2 regions of the Paenibacillus sp. QJM3NY_38 genome follow, and region 2 is predicted to be linked to the other one. Evidence: a T-box and tRNA genes for the amino acid it is inferred to sense, from the RefSeq annotation. Region 2 holds a T-box; the other holds one or more tRNA genes.

Region 1 (8,648 bases), 3.3 Mb from region 2:
CTTAGCTTGATCCTTGGGTATGGAATTTATCATTTCACCTTGAATTTTTACCGTGAGGATTGCCGAAGGCTCCATATGCTCTTCCCCAAGCGCTGCCAGAAGCGTTAGATCGCTTCCTGCAGTCCCCCCGGCTCCAGTTGTTCCATTGACACCTGCTTCTCCCGTTCCGCCCGAAGCTGAAGTTGACGCTTCCCCTGCATGCGGAGCGGATTCGTTTCGATTGCTGTCCGCTGTTCCCGCAAAACCCGCCATCATACCTGCTGCCCCGCACAGCAACAACATCATCACAATGATCTGTATACGCATCTTCCGCATGGTCAGTCACGCCTCCCCGTCCGAATCTATCAATCTAGTAAAAGGATGGCCTTGGCACCACGGATTTATACCTCGCTTTTTAAAAAGATCCTCCATCGGGCTGTATGTAGAGATTCCTTCTTCCCTGTCAATAAATAAAAAAAAGCTCCCGCCGGGAGTCTTTAAGTCTGTCTCTCTTTGTTTACATGGATATGTTTATAACTCACGCATCGCATCATGGATCTGCTTTCGTACCATGTTCAACAACTCAGCATCTTGATATGTTTATGTCACGACCATCGCATAAAAAAGAGCCGGCATTTCTTACTCAGCCAGCCCATTTTTATAAGCGTAGATGGCAGCCTGGGTTCGATCCTCTACCCCCAGCTTGCCTAAAATATTCGTTACATGAAACTTCACGGTTTTGATGCCTATAATCAAATCATCAGCAATATCCTGATTCGACTTGCCCTGCGCCACCAGTCGCAGCACTTCCATTTCCCGGTCCGTAAGGTCGTTATGCGCCGGAGCTTCATTTTGCGGATGCCGGAATCGATTCATCATCTTGGAGGCAACCTGCGACTCCAGCACCGACTGCCCGCGTGCGGCTGCACGTATAGCATCAGCTACTTCAGAAGCACGGGATGTCTTCAATAAATAACTGAACGCACCTGCTTCAATAACCGGATACATCTTCTCATCGTCCAGATAGCTGGTCAGTACAATGACCTTAAGATTTGGAAACTGATTCATCAATTGGCGCGTCGTCTCGATTCCATCCATTCCGTCCATCACCAAGTCCATCAGCACCACATCAGGATGATATTCCTGCGCTAAGCGTATCCCTTCCTCGCCGCTGCCCGCTTCACCAACCACCTCGATGCCGTCCTCTGTACCAAGCACAGCCGCTAAACCGATCCGGACCATCTCATGATCATCCACCAGCAGCACCTTAATCGGCGTTTCCATCTACATCCCCCCGTTTGCGTTCTTCGTTTATGAGTGGCACAACGATCTCAATTCGAGTCCCTTTACCCGGTGCTGTTATGAATTGTACCGAGCCCCCGATCTCCGTCACCCGTTCCTGCATCGTCGATAGACCGTAGGAAGTCTGTTTCTTGTCATCCAATTCAAATCCGATCCCATCGTCCCGCAGCATCACCCGAACGGTGTTCTGCCTGCGGTGAATACGGATATCCATTTTCTCTGCTTTCGAGTGTCTGAGGGTGTTCGACATGGCTTCCTGGATAATCCGGAACAGATGATTTTCGATCCCTTTGAGCAAATGTATGTCATCGTCCATTTCAAACGTAATTTCCATAGGTACTTTGATTCGCAGTTCCTTAATCAGTTCACGCAGCCCCTGCTCAAGTGCCTTTCCTTCGAGATAAACCGGCCGTAGATGAAGAAGAAGCGCCCTCATCTCGGACTGGGCCACAGCCGACATTTCCTCGATCAGAGCCACCTGGCGCTGCGCTTTGTCAAAATCCTTATCCAGCGTCCTGCCCACAGCGGTTGCCGTCATCGAGATGGCAAACAGCTGCTGAGAAACCGCGTCATGGAGCTCGCGCGCCAGACGCTGCCTCTCTTCCACAATCGCCGTAACCCTGGCCTGCTCGGCAAGCTGGGCATTGTTCGTAGATAACCGCTGCAAGGAAGACACCTGATCCTCCCAGCGTTTGCTGATCTTCACCAGCTGTTCTCCAAGCCGGCCCACTTCGTCTTCGCCGATGTCCGGCATTACGTCCGTAAGGCTGCCTTTTTCCCAGTTCACCAGCGTTTCCCTCACAAGATCGACCCGTCGTTTTACCCGGTATCCCTGGAAGAAGCCATAGATCGCTCCCAGCCCAATCGGCAGCAATACGATGGTAATGCCGGCTTCGATCCGGTTCTTCCACGTCTCAAACGGTTGAAGATAACCATATGTATATAATAAATATAGGACAACGAGCATGACAACCAATCCCAGAAGGGTCCCCTCACGCATACTTCGGGTAATCATATTTGCTTTCTTTTCCGTTTCCACGGGGCAACCCTCCTGAATGGTTTACACAAAACTTACGTTTATTATGTCATTCTTATATTCAAATCTCCGCCTAAATAAGAAACAATAAATTTTACTTTATATTCACTGGTCTCATAATTGGGTGATTTATACCGCACGCGGTTTAATATGCCGGTTTCCTTCCGGTCGTCCATATGAATGGAGCCAAACAGGATGGATGCTTCGATCTCCACCCCATAATAGTCCGGGATCATCAGATCAATATCCCCCAGCATTCCATGGAACATCAGGACCGTTTGGCGTTCCTCCGGAAGGGCCAGGGACAGATCCACATCCGCCTCTCCCAGCACATGCCACACACTCAGACTGCGCATCACCCACGGAGCCCGGTCCCAATCAAAGTTGGACATAAAGTTCTGCTTCTGAATGTACTTCGTCGTGGTATGAGCTCGTTTGGACTTGCCATAAAAAATACCTAGCGATATCAAGCTGATGCCGATAATCAACATGAGATGCTCCAGCAGCAGCAGTACGGCACCTACTCCGAGCAGAATGTATCCCTTCTTCACATGTCCATGTTTGATCTGAAGGACACCTGCAAACATGAGTAACAGGGCGACAATGGTGAAGAAACCAAACCACCGGCCGAAAAGCATAATAAAACCCAAGCTGATTAAACCAACTGCTATCCAGCGGTTTCTGTCCATGTCGCACCTCCTTGATGACCAAGATATAAGCTCGGAAAAGCCATATCAGTGAGACGTTCCCCACTGTATGGCTTTGCCTGTACTATACGACAATCTCATTCGTATAGCATATCATATGAACATGGTGTTCGAATACGGTTTAATCTTATTTTGCTGACTTGCTAAGGAATTACTCGGACTTCGAAGAATTCCCCATTTTGTTTTTCAAAGCTTGCAGCTGCTCATCCACCTTCAATTGCTTCTCAGCGTCCACGGGGCTTGTGTATACTGCATTGTTAGGACGGTATGGGGCGCGAAGCACATCAGCTTCTGCTTCCATTTGCATGATTTTTTCCTCCATGCGATGGAAGCCCATCGAAGCACTACCGCTTTCGATTGTGTGCAGGCTGCTCACTTGAGACATTTGCTTCTTCGCTTTAGCCATTTGAGCGCGGGCTACAAGCTCATTGCGCTTGTTGCGCATTTTGTAGAACTCGTCTTTCATTTCATGCAGCTGAGCTACAAGTTCTTTTGCTTGAGTCTCGGATTGCAGGTGCAATTCCACGTACTCGGTTTCTTTTTGATCGAAATAGATTTTTTCTTCAAGCAGCTTGCGAGCCACTTCTTCTTGACCATTCTTCAGAGCCAATTCAGCTTGAGCTTCACGTTGTGCCGCCATCTTCACAGCCTCATCGACGCGCTGCTTCATACGACGCTCATTAGCCATTTGCTTCGCAACCGTTACCTCTGCTTCATGAATTTCTGCCTCCATGTCGCGCAGGTACTGGTTCAACATTACGATCGGATCCTCTACTTTATCCAGCAGTTCATTCACCGATGCTTTCGTCATATCCTTAATTCTTTTAAATACTCCCATGTTATTTATCTCCCTTCTCATAGTTCGAAAGTTTTTTCTTCAATTCTTCGATTTCTTTTTGCATTGCTTTTCTTTCAATATCCTTCATCATCGCATCCAGATCGGAATCCGTTGACGCGTTGTTTCTTGCACCATTGGGACGGTCATATTTGGGACCAAAGCTACTATGCTCATTAGGATAGCCTTGACGTCCATAAGAATCATTATAGCTGTTGTAGCCTGGTCCAGGGCCCGGATGATCGTTGTAACGGTATCCGCCGCCATGTCTGCCCTGTGGACCATACGGATCGTGATAATACGGCTCCTTAGGTACTACAAGGGATGCAATCAGATAGATCAACAGCGTTGTACCGCCTGTAAAAAAGATACTGACTACAAATATGATTCTAAGTAGGGTAGATTCGACTCCGAAATGATCGGATATACCGCCGATCAACCCTGTGAACATTTTGTCTCGGGTGGAACGGTACAATCTAGTCATGGTTACTCCTTTCCGCTGTTATTCAGCTTTTGCTTCAGGCGGGCAAGTTCTTTTTCTAATACAGTGGAGACCGATTCACCAGCCTGTTCCATGTATTCCTGCCCCATGCGGCGTAAATCGCGAAGACTTCTGGCTTCCAGTTCCCAGTCGCTGATACGGTCTTCGAGGCGATTGAACATCTTCGGTACGTCATGACCGCCGCCGTAGGAGCCCGTACGTTCATTCATTTTCTGCTGAAGACGAAGGGTTTCCACTCGGGCAACATAATATTGACGTTTGCTGTATACCGTCTGATATTCCATCCGCAGCTCGCCGAGCTGCTCCTCGATTTCTTTTAGCGACTCCAGGCTTGAGGACAACAGGCCTTGATACTGCTCGATCTTTTCCTCGTAGATCAATTTCTCCTGCAATGCCAGCTTGGCAAGATGTTCTTCGCCGGCCTTCAGTGCAAGCAGTGCCTGCTCTTCGCGTTTATATCGCATGGATTCGGCTTGATCCACCTGCTGCTTCAGCTGTCTGGAATGTACTTGGCATTGCTGCTGCAGCTTCTCAGCCTCAGCAATGTCCTGTCTGGTTGAATGTAGGAACTGGTCGATCAATCGAACCGGATCCTGGCTCTGCTCGAGCTTTTCATTCAATGTTGCTACGGTTATGTCTCTTATCCGCCGGAAAACACTCATATTGGCTTAGCCCTCCTCATCTATCATGATCTGTTGTTCATGCATGTTATTTAATGTAGTGGTTATTATCAATAACGGGGTCTACCATTCTTCAACCGGGACACCCCGTAAATGATCAAGATAACTCCAAAGATCGGACCGATCAGCCAAGACAGTTTACCCATCAACCAGATCACACCGATACCGAGAATAACCCATCCCATCAAGGTGTTACCTCTCCGGATCCCGTAGTATCCCAAAGCGACCATCAGGATTGGAATTAGAAGACTGAACAACCATCCAAGCAGAGGACCGAATACTCCAAGGAGAACCAAGATCCCTACACCAATCAACAGGATACTCATTCCATTTCCTTTTGAATTTCTCATTTATACACCGCCTTTCTGTTGTTTGATCGTTGTTTCTTTTGTTCAACCTTATGACTCTATTCTAGGTAATTTCGAGTTTCGCTAAAACGGCCTGGGGACGGTTTTTGGACCTAGACCTAAGGCGGGGCCTTCTACAGACCTACGTCCAACCCTGCACTGGATCGATGATTCGATGGGTTAGCCTGTGTAGATGAGTTCATCTGGATAATCTTTGTTTTACCTATAAAGAACGTGGTTTCTAATGATAGTTTAGTTTTTAGGAGTGTAGCTCGAGGAAGCTCCGAAGGTGATAGAAAAGCCCTCGCGATTACTGGAGAGGTAACAAGAAGAATGGAGTCTAATATTAAAATCACGAAGAAGCCATCGATGTAGATGCAACAAAAAAAGGAATGCAGACGTTTAACGTCTACATTCCTTTTGGATGATGCCGGTGAAGGGACTCGAACCCCCACGGTTTCCCTCACGATTTTGAGTCGCGCGCGTCTGCCAATTCCGCCACACCGGCTTACATTATGGCGTGCCCTAAGAGATTCGAACTCCTGACCTTTTGATTCGTAGTCAAACGCTCTATCCAGCTGAGCTAAGGGCACATAAGTTTGTAATGGAGGCGCCACCCAGATTCGAACTGGGGATAAAGCTTTTGCAGAGCTGTGCCTTACCACTTGGCTATGGCGCCAGAAATAAAAATGGAGCGGACGACGGGAATCGAACCCGCGACCCTCGCCTTGGCAAGGCGATGCTCTACCGCTGAGCCACGTCCGCAAACATAAAAATCAATGGCTGGGGATATAGGATTCGAACCTATGCATGACGGAGTCAAAGTCCGTTGCCTTACCGCTTGGCTAATCCCCAATATGATTTTGTAATATGGGGCGATCGAGGGGAATTGAACCCCCGAGTGCCGGAGCCACAATCCGGTGCGTTAACCACTTCGCCACGACCGCCATATTGAAACACTGTGATACGATTGGCAGGGGCAGCAGGAATTGAACCCACACTAACGGTTTTGGAGACCGCTGTTCTACCTTTAAACTATGCCCCTAAAAACTGGTGGAGGATGATGGATTCGAACCACCGAACTCGAAGAGAGCAGATTTACAGTCTGCCGTGTTTAGCCACTTCACTAATCCTCCAGAATGGTGCCGGCGAGAGGACTTGAACCCCCAACCTACTGATTACAAGTCAGTTGCTCTACCAATTGAGCTACACCGGCATATAAAGTTATAAAACGTACATGGTGGCTCGGGACGGAATCGAACCGCCGACACGAGGATTTTCAGTCCTCTGCTCTACCGACTGAGCTACCGAGCCTTAAAGCTCTTCGCGAACTTTGACGGAACCCATATCGGATACTCATCTCATCCCAAAGTTGTAAAGAATGGCGGAACTGACGGGATTCGAACCCGCGATCTCCTGCGTGACAGGCAGGCATGTTAGGCCTCTACACCACAGTTCCACGAGGCATTATCGCTATTGCGATATAAATTGGTTGCGGGGGCAGGATTTGAACCTACGACCTTCGGGTTATGAGCCCGACGAGCTACCGAACTGCTCCACCCCGCGTCATTATAAAGGTGTATAAATGGTGGAGGCTGAGGGGATCGAACCCCCGACCCTCTGCTTGTAAGGCAGATGCTCTCCCAGCTGAGCTAAGCCTCCGTAACAAAGCGACTTTTATCATATCAAAATCTGATATAAGAAGCAAGTGTTTTTTTAAAGAAAGTGGTGACCCGTAGGGGATACTCTCACTTCGTTCGAGACTGCGAAGTCAATGCTTACGAAGTTATCCTCCGACGAACCGACGGGATTCTCATCCCCTGATGCAATTAAGAAAGTGGTGACCCGTAGGGGATTCGAACCCCTGTTACCTCCGTGAAAGGGAGGTGTCTTAACCCCTTGACCAACGGGCCTTGCTTAAAATAATAGTGGCGGAGAGAGAGGGATTCGAACCCTCGAGACGCTTTTGGCGCCTACACGATTTCCAATCGTGCTCCTTCGGCCAACTCGGACACCTCTCCATAAATGGCTCCCCGAACAGGACTCGAACCTGTGACAACTCGATTAACAGTCGAGTGCTCTACCAACTGAGCTATCAGGGAACAATATTCAATTCAAGTGATTGATCACCTGAAAACTAGATACGAAACGATCTTTGCAGCACATTAGAATTCGTAGCATTCACCCGATGTGGTATCGGGGTCCCCGGAAAGTATTCGGCGTTGCTTCAAAGCTTCGCTTCACTTTTTGGGGTGATTTTGGATAAGCCCTCGACCGATTAGTATTGGTCAGCTCCATGCATTGCTGCACTTCCACCTCCAACCTATCTACCTCGTCGTCTTCAAGGGGTCTTACTAATTGGGAAATCTCATCTTGAGGGGGGCTTCACGCTTAGATGCTTTCAGCGCTTATCCCGTCCGTACGTAGCTACCCAGCCATGCTCCTGGCGGAACAACTGGTGCACCAGCGGTACGTCCATCCCGGTCCTCTCGTACTAAGGACAGCTCCTCTCAAATTTCCTACGCCCACGACAGATAGGGACCGAACTGTCTCACGACGTTCTGAACCCAGCTCGCGTACCGCTTTAATGGGCGAACAGCCCAACCCTTGGGACCTACTTCAGCCCCAGGATGCGATGAGCCGACATCGAGGTGCCAAACCTCCCCGTCGATGTGGACTCTTGGGGGAGATAAGCCTGTTATCCCCAGGGTAGCTTTTATCCGTTGAGCGATGGCCCTTCCATGCGGTACCACCGGATCACTAAGCCCGACTTTCGTCCCTGCTCGACTTGTAGGTCTCGCAGTCAAGCTCCCTTATGCCTTTGCACTCTTCGAATGATTTCCAACCATTCTGAGGGAACCTTGGGGCGCCTCCGTTACTCTTTAGGAGGCGACCGCCCCAGTCAAACTGCCCGCCTGACACTGTCCCCGTACCGGATTACGGTACCAGGTTAGAACCTAGATACGATCAGGGTGGTATCCCAACGTCGCCTCCACACAAGCTGGCGCTCATGCTTCTTAGGCTCCCACCTATCCTGTACAGATCGTACCCAAATCCAATATCAAGCTGCAGTAAAGCTCCATGGGGTCTTTCCGTCTTGTCGCGGGTAACCTGCATCTTCACAGGTATTAAAATTTCACCGGATCTCTCGTTGAGACAGCGCCCAAGTCGTTACGCCATTCGTGCGGGTCAGAATTTACCTGACAAGGAATTTCGCTACCTTAGGACCGTTATAGTTACGGCCGCCGTTTACTGGGGCT
Region 2 (8,648 bases):
CAGGAGGGATATCGGTATGACAACACAGGTTATTGGCCTAATCGGGGCCATGGACGAAGAAGTGGAAATGCTGCTCAGTCAACTGGAGAATAAAGAAACGGCAGTTCGTGCAGGGGTTACATATGCTTCGGGAACGATTCATGGCAAGAGCGTCGTTGTATGCAAGAGCGGAGTGGGTAAGGTGAATGCCGCGGTTACTACGCAAATCTTGATTGATACTTATGGCGTTTCCAAAATATTGTTTACCGGCGTAGCAGGCGCGCTGCACCCGGAGCTGAACATTGGCGATATCGTCATCTCTTCCTCCTGCATGCAGCACGATATGGACGTGACGCCGCTCGGCTTTGCGCGCGGCGTGATTCCGTATCAGGCAGTGTCTGATTTTCCTGCTGATCCCTCGTTGATCGAGCTGGCAGAGGAAGCGTGCAAAGAGCAGGCGGCGAATCATTACGTTATCGGAAAGGTTCTTTCGGGCGATCAGTTCATTGCCAGTCGTGATACAGTACGGACGCTTCACGAGGATCTGAACGGGGTTTGCGCGGAAATGGAAGGATCTGCCGTTGCCCAGGTGTGTTATATGAACCGTGTGCCTTATGTGGTGATCAGATCCATGTCGGATAAGGCTGACGGTTCTGCGCATGTCAACTTCCCTGAGTTTACCGTGAAAGCTTCCAAGCGTTCACACGAAATCGTGAGCTACATGCTCGGCAAACTCTAGTAAAAACTTTGTGTAAGTGGCAGGCATACATATCCAGTATGCACCTCTACAGACAAACTCCCCAAGGACAAGCCCTTGGGGAGTTTGTTTTTTATTTATTGGGTATCGACTTAATACATAAACCGCTGTCTGAAACGGATACGATCGAATTGTTCTTGTGATGAAAGCGGTACGTGCCGTCCGATTCTGACCATGAGACAGTTGGCAGGATGGGAGCAGATTTCCGGATCGTCGGTTGCGTACCACTCCATATCTACGATTTTCATTAACCGTTCCATCATTTTGCGGTAATCCCATACGTTAAGGCCGCTTCCTTTAAGATCCCAATGCCAGTAGTACTCGGTCGTAAACACGATGTAACGCTCCATCTGCTCTTCTTCAAATGCAGTCTTTATCATCTGCTGCCCAAGTCCCAGAGAACGGTAATCTTTCGCTACCTCGATGGCTCCAAGTTCAATCAAATCTTCCATATTGCCCTCAGACCAGCGTTCCTGCTCATCCGGGTGATGAAACGTTACATATCCAACGATCATATCTTGGTCTCTCGTGATAATGATTCTGCCTTCGGGCAGGCCTGCAATTTCCACCAATGCCTCATGCTGCTCCGCAGGACGACGAAAAGCCTTGAGATCAGGGTGCATGGTTAGCTCGGATAGTTGCTCGGGAGGTACAGGTCCTTCGATGATCAGGCGGCGGTCTTCAGGGAACAAAACATGAGACTGGTATACCTTGCAGTGTTCCATCCGTTACGCTCCTTTCAATTCCATACCCTACTTATAGCAAAAAAATAAAAAAATGAAAAGCAATGACAGGCAAACGAGAGCTATGATATAATCTTTTCGACATAAAATCTTCACATTTGTGTCGTACTTAACGATATGTTTCCTTGCGAATTCAGGGGTTAATGACTCGATGACTGCGACAACGTGACGACCCACCGCAATGTGTAAAATGTATGTTTCATTCAATCATTTTGTAAGCGCTGTCCACTATGAGGAGACCGATTTGAGAATGAGGAGGATGTTATCATGAATCAAACGCATAGCGAAATATTGCCAAGTGAAGTTTCACATTCCAATATGAAGAGTTACGAGCAGGCACGCTCCGAGTTTTCATGGGACGAAATCGAGAGACATTTTACTTGGTATGAGACGGGCAAAGTGAATATGGCCTATGAAGCTATAGATCGTCATGTGACAGAGGGGCGAGGAGATAAGGTAGCTCTCTTGTATAGTGACGCCAATCGTGAGGAATCTATTACTTATGCGCAGTTGAAAGAAAAATCCGACAAGTTCGGTAATGTACTTCGTAAATATGGCGTTGGCAAAGGTGATCGGGTATTTATCTTTATGCCGCGCGGTCCTGAGCTCTATGCCGGTTTGCTGGGCATTCTGAAGGTTGGCGCCGTGGTCGGCCCATTGTTCGAGGCGTTTATGGAGACGGCTGTAAAGGATCGTCTGGAGGACAGTGGAGCGATTGCACTGATTACGACGCCTGCACTGTTGTCACGCGTGAAGCGAGACGAGTTGCCTGAACTGAAGCATATTTTTGTCGTGGGCGAGATTGAAGAGGAGGACCCGCGGCTAGTAAGCTACCACGAGGAAGTTGAAGCTGCATCAAGTGAGCTGGAGATTGAATGGCTTGAACGGGAAGATGGATTGATCATGCACTATACGTCAGGCTCTACCGGGAAACCGAAGGGCGTGTATCACGTGCAGAATGCCATGATTCAGCATTATTATACGGGCAAGGTTGTTTTGGATTTAAGGGAAGATGATATATATTGGTGCACGGCGGACCCGGGCTGGGTTACCGGTACGTCCTACGGTATTTTTGCACCGTGGTTGAACGGGGTTACCAATGTCATTCGCGGCGGCCGTTTCAGTCCGCAGGATTGGTACAGCACTTTGGTGAACAATAAGGTAACGGTATGGTACAGCGCTCCGACCGCCTTCCGCATGCTGATGGGTGCCGGCTCCGAGCTTATCGACCAATATGATTTGAGCCATGTACGGCATATTTTATCCGTTGGCGAGCCGCTTAATCCCGAGGTGGTGCGTTGGGGACACAAGGCTTACAAGCAGCGTATCCATGACACATGGTGGATGACAGAGACTGGCGGACAGTTGATCTGTAATTACCCGGGCATGGCGATCAAGCCAGGATCCATGGGGCGCCCGGTGCCGGGCATTACAGCGGCTATCCTGGACGATCAGGGGAAAGAAGTGGCTCCGTACACGATGGGGAATTTGGCAATCAAGACACCTTGGCCGTCCATGATGAGAAAAATTTGGAATAATGAGGCGAAGTATGAAGAATACTTCCGAATTCCGGGCTGGTACATTTCAGGTGATTCGGCATACATGGATGAAGAAGGATACTTCTGGTTCCAGGGCAGAATCGACGATGTGATTAATTCGTCCGGTGAGCGAATCGGGCCGTTCGAAGTCGAGAGCAAGCTGGTTGAACATCCGGCTGTTGCTGAAGCAGGCGTGATAGGTAAGCCTGATGTTACTCGTGGCGAGATCATTAAAGCCTTTATCTCTTTACGTGAGGGGTATACACCTACTCAGGAGCTCAAGGATGAAATTTACCGTTTTGTGAAGGAAGGACTCTCCGCTCATGCCGCGCCTCGTGAAATTGAGTTTAAGGATAAACTTCCGAAGACACGCTCCGGTAAGATTATGCGCCGCGTACTGAAAGCGTGGGAGCTGGATCTTCCGACAGGGGATCTGTCCACGATTGAAGATTAAAAAGCGTGATCAAGACAGGGCTGACAATGAAGATGGTGACCACCATTTTCATTGTCAGTTTTTTTATAGACGGACGTTTTTTTCTTCTACCTAAAAAGATGAACTAAACCAGAAGCCTCTGCTTAAGCAAAAATAAAACCAGCCCTTCCAACAGATGAGCTCTGTAGAGGGGCTGGCTTTTTAATATTTCAATCTATTTTTTCTCAAAATATACGGCCGGTGAAGCAGCAGATTCACCGATTGGATTTACGGCAGTTACTCTAAAGGTACCGCCGATTGGGTTACCGGAGGAGTAATAGAACTCCGTGCTCTTACTTGAGCCAAGAATCTGGTAATTGCCGTCACTATTTGGGCTGATGTAGATGTTGTAGACCATAACCTCTTCCTCTGGAGCATTGCCGCTCCAGGTGGCCTGAAAGCCCTCAGGGGTAGCTACAAGGGTCGGCTGACCTGGTGCAGACGGTACGGTAGCAGCACCTTCATTCCCAAGTTCCAGGTCGATATTGGGATCTCCCTCAGTCAAGCCGTCATCAGGATTATCGATGTCGTCATCCGGATTCGCTTCGTTGTCACCCGGTACTTCGAATCCAGGCGCTGTGCCGCCCACAATGGCGCTTGGCTCAGATACTTTGCCGGCAACGTCAACGGCGACAACGTAATAGGAAGTAAACATTCCGTCAGCTCCAAGTCCTGAGAAGACAAGACTCTCATCGCCAAGCACGACCTGCCCTTGGTGTGTATACGGACTTCCGTTAACGGACTTAAAGAGCCGGTATCCGACAACATCAGGAGATCCGCTGGCATTAAAGCTGATCGAGCCGCTGCCCATCGAATAATGTACGTTTTTCGGTGGAGTAGGGGCTTTGCCATCATCCGTTCTAGGGTCGAGCCTGCTTGGCATCCCTTTCTTCGCGTCCTGCGGCAGATAAGATTCCAGTGATCTCTTCTCACCTTTCATGACCTTCAGGGCGTTCTGCAGCTCTATAATCAGCTCATCGATGGGCTTCTCACGCTTGATTACGATTTGTTCTCTCAACATATCCAGAGGCGTTGCTTCCTGTGGAATGTAATTTACACCCCGATAGGTGATATATTTCGCTTTTGCGATGCCGTCATCGCTTTCGGTAGGTACAAACTTCACATTAAACAGATCCGTTACGAATCTGTCCGTTAAGGCGGTCGGCAGTTTGCCGCTGTACGCCGAAACCGTTTTGGAGGTTATGCCTTCAGGCTTCTCAAACGTTTTGGTTGGGAATAGATCCGGCTTAACGTCGGTTGCTTCGTTCATGATTCTTGCCCAAATGGCCTGGGCGTGCTTGCGCTGGTCTCCAACGAGCGTATTTTTTTGTTCTTTGTATCCGACCCATACGCCAAGCGTCACATCCGGCGAGTATCCCATGAACCAGACATCCCCGTAGTTCTGGGTAGATCCGGTTTTACCAACGACCGGAACCTCATTGAATTTTTTGTACGTGTCTCTGACCTTGCTGCCTGTTCCGTTCGTGATGACGGTACGGAGCATATCCGTCATAAGATACGCTGTCTGCTCGGAGAATACCTGCTCCGGTTTTACTTCATGTTTATAGACAATATTGCCTTTGGAATCCACGATTTTTTCAATCATGAAAGCATCCGTGAATTTGCCTTGATTGCCGATGGAACTGTATGCATTGGTGAGTTCTTCTACTGTCACGCCATAATGAAGCCCGCCGAGTACACCTGTTGAAGCGTTATAATCGTCCTCCTCCAAGGTCGTGATACCCAGCTTCTTGGAAAATTCCCAGGCCTTCTCGATTCCGACCGTGTTGTTAAACAGTTTGAGGGCCACCGTATTGGTCGAATCGTTCAAAGCCTGTCGTGCCGTCATCAATCCTCTGTACCCGCTGTACGAGTTTTTGGGAATATGGAACACTTTGCTGTAGTCCTTTAAGATGATCGGTGAATCGTCCACCACGCTGGCAGGTTGAATCCCTCCCGAATCGAGTGCCGGTAAATAGGCGGCAATAGGCTTCATGGCAGATCCAGGTTGTCGTTTCATTTGTGTGGCGTAGTTCATTTGTTCTGTGTTAAAATCCCTGCCCTCAATCATGCTGAGAATGGCGCCGGTTTTGTTGTCGATCATCATCGCGGCGGTCTGCTCCATTCCTTTTTCCTGGCTGTCAGGCAAGTAGTTGCTGTCATCCTCAGCAATGGATCGCATGGTCTTGTATAATGTCCGGTCGATGGTGGTGTAAACACGGTAACCGCCGGTGCTGAGCTGGGCCCGGGAAGCATCCATCAGATCGGAGTTCGCTTGCGTGCCTTTTGCGTTCTCTTCCGCTTCCTCGCTCAGCTGCATCAGAATATTCGATGCTTGACGTTCTACTTCCATCATGAGATAAGGATAAGTCACATAGGCCTTCTGTGTGCGAGGAGCAAGCGATTTTTTGATATCGAATGCCTTGGCCTCTTCATATTCGGCTTGCGTTATTTTGCCTTCTTCCAGCATGCTTGCCAGCACGCGGTGTTGCCGGTTTACTGCCCGGTTAAATGCTTTCTCGTCAAATTCTCCTTTGCCGTTGAAGGCCGAGTAGGAGGATGGAAGCTGCGGCAGACCTGCCAAATATGCAGCTTGAGCCACGTTCAGATCATCCAGCTTGTTAATGTTGAATATTCCTTTTGCGGCAGCCTTGATCCCGAACAGCTGGTATCCGCTGGAACCGTTGCCGTAAGGAACCTTGTTCAAGTAGGCTGTTAAAATTTGGTCTTTACTCAAAAAGCGTTCCATCCGCATGGCAAGCAGCATTTCTTTTACCTTGCGGTTATCGGTTTTGTCGCGACTTAAAAAAGTGAGCCTGGCCAGCTGTTGCGTCAACGTGCTGCCCCCGGTTTGAACCGGTTCGTTCAGCACGCGTTCTTTTACGGCGCGAGCGGTACCTTTTATGTCAACACCCTTATGTGTATAAAAACGGTTGTCTTCTATGGATACGACGGCATCCTTAACAAGCTGGGGAATATCCTTGAATTCCACAGGTCGTCTGTCTTCTTCGGTTCTAAGCTGCCCGATCGGTGAGCCATCCGCGAAGTAGGCGAAGCCCGTTATGGCATTGTCGTTCACCGTATTCTCGATGAGAGCTCTGGATCTTACCGGCTCATTCTCAACAATAGAGGTCACGTAGCCAGCTACGGCTCCTCCGGCGAACAAAACGCCCATCAGACCCACCACAAAGAGCCATCCGATGACGGATCCGAGCACCCGCAGAAAGGACCGTTTACGCGGTTTCTTCTGTTTTTCAGGCTCTTGTTTTTTCTCCTCAACCATGAATGTATACTCCTCCTTTTAACGCACCTATTATAGCATAAATCGAAGGTTTTGAATCATGTGTCCCTATATAGCGTGTCCTTTTTTGAGGAAGATTGACTTTTTCGGAAAGCATGTGATACAAATAATGCAAAGTTCATATCGTGAAAAGCTTTGAAGGACCCCAGTAGAAGGCGGAACCTTTCGTTTCCAGAGAGTCGGTGGGTGGTGCAAACCGATAACGAGCCCCTTTGAATTACCGTCCGGAGCTGACCGGGGGAAAAAGAGCCGTACACCTGTGCGGCTGTGACAGTAGTCCGGTTCCGGGATGACAACCCGTTATGGCAATGAAGTGAAAATCCGTTCCTTTTGGTAACGGATTTTAATTAGGGTGGTAACGCGAGCGCTCCTACTCGTCCCTTGGGATGAGTAGGAGCTTTTTTGCGTTCATAAATAGAGGGAGGCGTGCGGAAACATGAAATGGGATGGTATATCGAACGTTCAGCAGCAAGAGGTGGAACGGCAGATGGAGGTGATCTCCCGTGGAGCAGTGGAGATCATCCCGGAAGAAGCGATGAGGCAGAAGGTGATGAAATCGGTTGTAACCGGCGAGCCGCTGCGCGTGAAGCTGGGAATGGACCCGTCAGCGCCCGATCTTCACGTCGGGCATACCGTCGTGCTGCAGAAGCTGCGTCAGTTCCAGGAGCTCGGACATGAAGTACAGCTCATCATTGGGGACTTTACCGGCAGAATCGGAGATCCGACAGGGAAATCCGAAACGCGTAAGCAGCTGTCGGAAGAAGATGTTAGACGGCATGCGGAAACGTACAAAAAACAAATATACAAGGTATTGGATCCTGAAAAAACGAAGGTATATTACAACTCCGAGTGGCTTGCGCCGATGACTTTTGCCGATGTGGTCAGCTTATCGGCAAAGGTTACGGTGGCACGGATGCTCGAGCGCGATGATTTTACAAAACGGTATCAGAGCGGGCTTCCGATCAGCATCCATGAATTTTTTTACCCGTTGATGCAGGGGATGGATTCTGTGGCGCTTAAGACCGATGTCGAGCTTGGTGGGACGGATCAGAAGTTTAACTTGCTGATGGGACGCACCCTGCAGAAGGAGCATGGCTCAGAGCCTCAGGTTGCAATCACGATGCCGCTTATTGAAGGGCTCGACGGCGTACAGAAGATGAGTAAGAGCTTGGGCAATTACATCGGTATCGATGAAGAGCCGAATGAGATGTACGGTAAGTCCATGTCCGTTCCGGATGAGCTCATGCTCAAATACTTTAGCTTGGCTACGGACATGGCGAGTGAGGAGGTAACCAGCTTGGAGAAGGGGCTCCGGGACGGAATCGTCCATCCCCGGGATGCCAAGATGAGTCTCTCGCACAGACTCGTTCGCATGTATCATGGGCGGGAGGCTGCGGATGCTGCACAGCAGCATTTTGTGACCGTATTCCAGCAGAAGGCACTTCCTGAAGACATTGAGGTTTATATGGTACCCGAAGGAGAATTGAAGGAAGGAAAGATTATGCTTATCAAGCTGCTGACACTACTCGGTTTTGCCGCTTCCAATGGCGAGGCAAGACGGAGCATCCAGCAGGGGGCTGTAAAATGGAATGGAGAGAAATGCAGCGACATTTACGGTGAGATCGTCCCTCAGGATGGGGATGTGGTTCAAGTGGGCAGGCGTAAATTTGCCAGACTGAGGCTTTCCTAAGCTTATTGAACTTGGGGAGGATTCAATTAGACAGCAAAAACCCTGAAGGCCAAGGCCTTCAGGGTTTTTAGGTTCCGAGTTAATCTTAACGGTTGTAGAATTCGACGATTTGTTTCTCATCGATATCTTGGGAAAGTTCGGAACGTTCTGGAAGACGGATGTATTTCC

What was found. A T-box is a leader RNA that pairs with one kind of tRNA and senses whether it is charged. The one in region 2 lies ahead of tyrS (tyrosine--tRNA ligase), so its partner is inferred to be a tRNA-Tyr.
Region 1: it encodes a tRNA-Tyr, which carries the amino acid that the T-box ahead of tyrS (tyrosine--tRNA ligase) is inferred to sense. The anticodon was not compared.

The regions. Positions count from the first base shown of each region.
Region 1 covers NZ_CM149665.1:6,240,549-6,249,196, forward strand. The annotation lists gene AC0VZ8_RS28950 (YwmB family TATA-box binding protein) at 1-315, opposite strand, end outside; gene AC0VZ8_RS28955 (response regulator) at 619-1,263, opposite strand; gene AC0VZ8_RS28960 (sensor histidine kinase) at 1,247-2,320, opposite strand; gene liaF (cell wall-active antibiotics response protein LiaF) at 2,362-3,006, opposite strand; gene AC0VZ8_RS28970 (PspA/IM30 family protein) at 3,176-3,862, opposite strand; gene AC0VZ8_RS28975 (PspC domain-containing protein) at 3,864-4,343, opposite strand; gene AC0VZ8_RS28980 (PspA/IM30 family protein) at 4,346-5,023, opposite strand; gene AC0VZ8_RS28985 (hypothetical protein) at 5,092-5,391, opposite strand; tRNA gene AC0VZ8_RS28990 (tRNA-Leu) at 5,817-5,896, opposite strand; tRNA gene AC0VZ8_RS28995 (tRNA-Arg) at 5,905-5,981, opposite strand; tRNA gene AC0VZ8_RS29000 (tRNA-Cys) at 5,994-6,067, opposite strand; tRNA gene AC0VZ8_RS29005 (tRNA-Gly) at 6,079-6,153, opposite strand; tRNA gene AC0VZ8_RS29010 (tRNA-Gln) at 6,169-6,243, opposite strand; tRNA gene AC0VZ8_RS29015 (tRNA-His) at 6,260-6,335, opposite strand; tRNA gene AC0VZ8_RS29020 (tRNA-Trp) at 6,360-6,433, opposite strand; tRNA gene AC0VZ8_RS29025 (tRNA-Tyr) at 6,440-6,524, opposite strand; tRNA gene AC0VZ8_RS29030 (tRNA-Thr) at 6,529-6,604, opposite strand; tRNA gene AC0VZ8_RS29035 (tRNA-Phe) at 6,627-6,702, opposite strand; tRNA gene AC0VZ8_RS29040 (tRNA-Asp) at 6,771-6,847, opposite strand; tRNA gene AC0VZ8_RS29045 (tRNA-Met) at 6,878-6,954, opposite strand; tRNA gene AC0VZ8_RS29050 (tRNA-Val) at 6,975-7,050, opposite strand; tRNA gene AC0VZ8_RS29055 (tRNA-Glu) at 7,227-7,301, opposite strand; tRNA gene AC0VZ8_RS29060 (tRNA-Ser) at 7,318-7,409, opposite strand; tRNA gene AC0VZ8_RS29065 (tRNA-Asn) at 7,415-7,490, opposite strand; rRNA gene AC0VZ8_RS29070 (23S ribosomal RNA) at 7,647-8,648, opposite strand, start outside.
Region 2 covers NZ_CM149665.1:2,244,079-2,252,726, forward strand. The annotation lists gene AC0VZ8_RS09890 (5'-methylthioadenosine/adenosylhomocysteine nucleosidase) at 17-718, shown strand; gene AC0VZ8_RS09895 (GNAT family N-acetyltransferase) at 829-1,461, opposite strand; gene acsA (acetate--CoA ligase) at 1,747-3,471, shown strand; gene AC0VZ8_RS09905 (transglycosylase domain-containing protein) at 3,665-6,772, opposite strand; T-box leader at 6,917-7,175, shown strand; gene tyrS (tyrosine--tRNA ligase) at 7,227-8,480, shown strand; gene rpsD (30S ribosomal protein S4) at 8,566-8,648, opposite strand, start outside.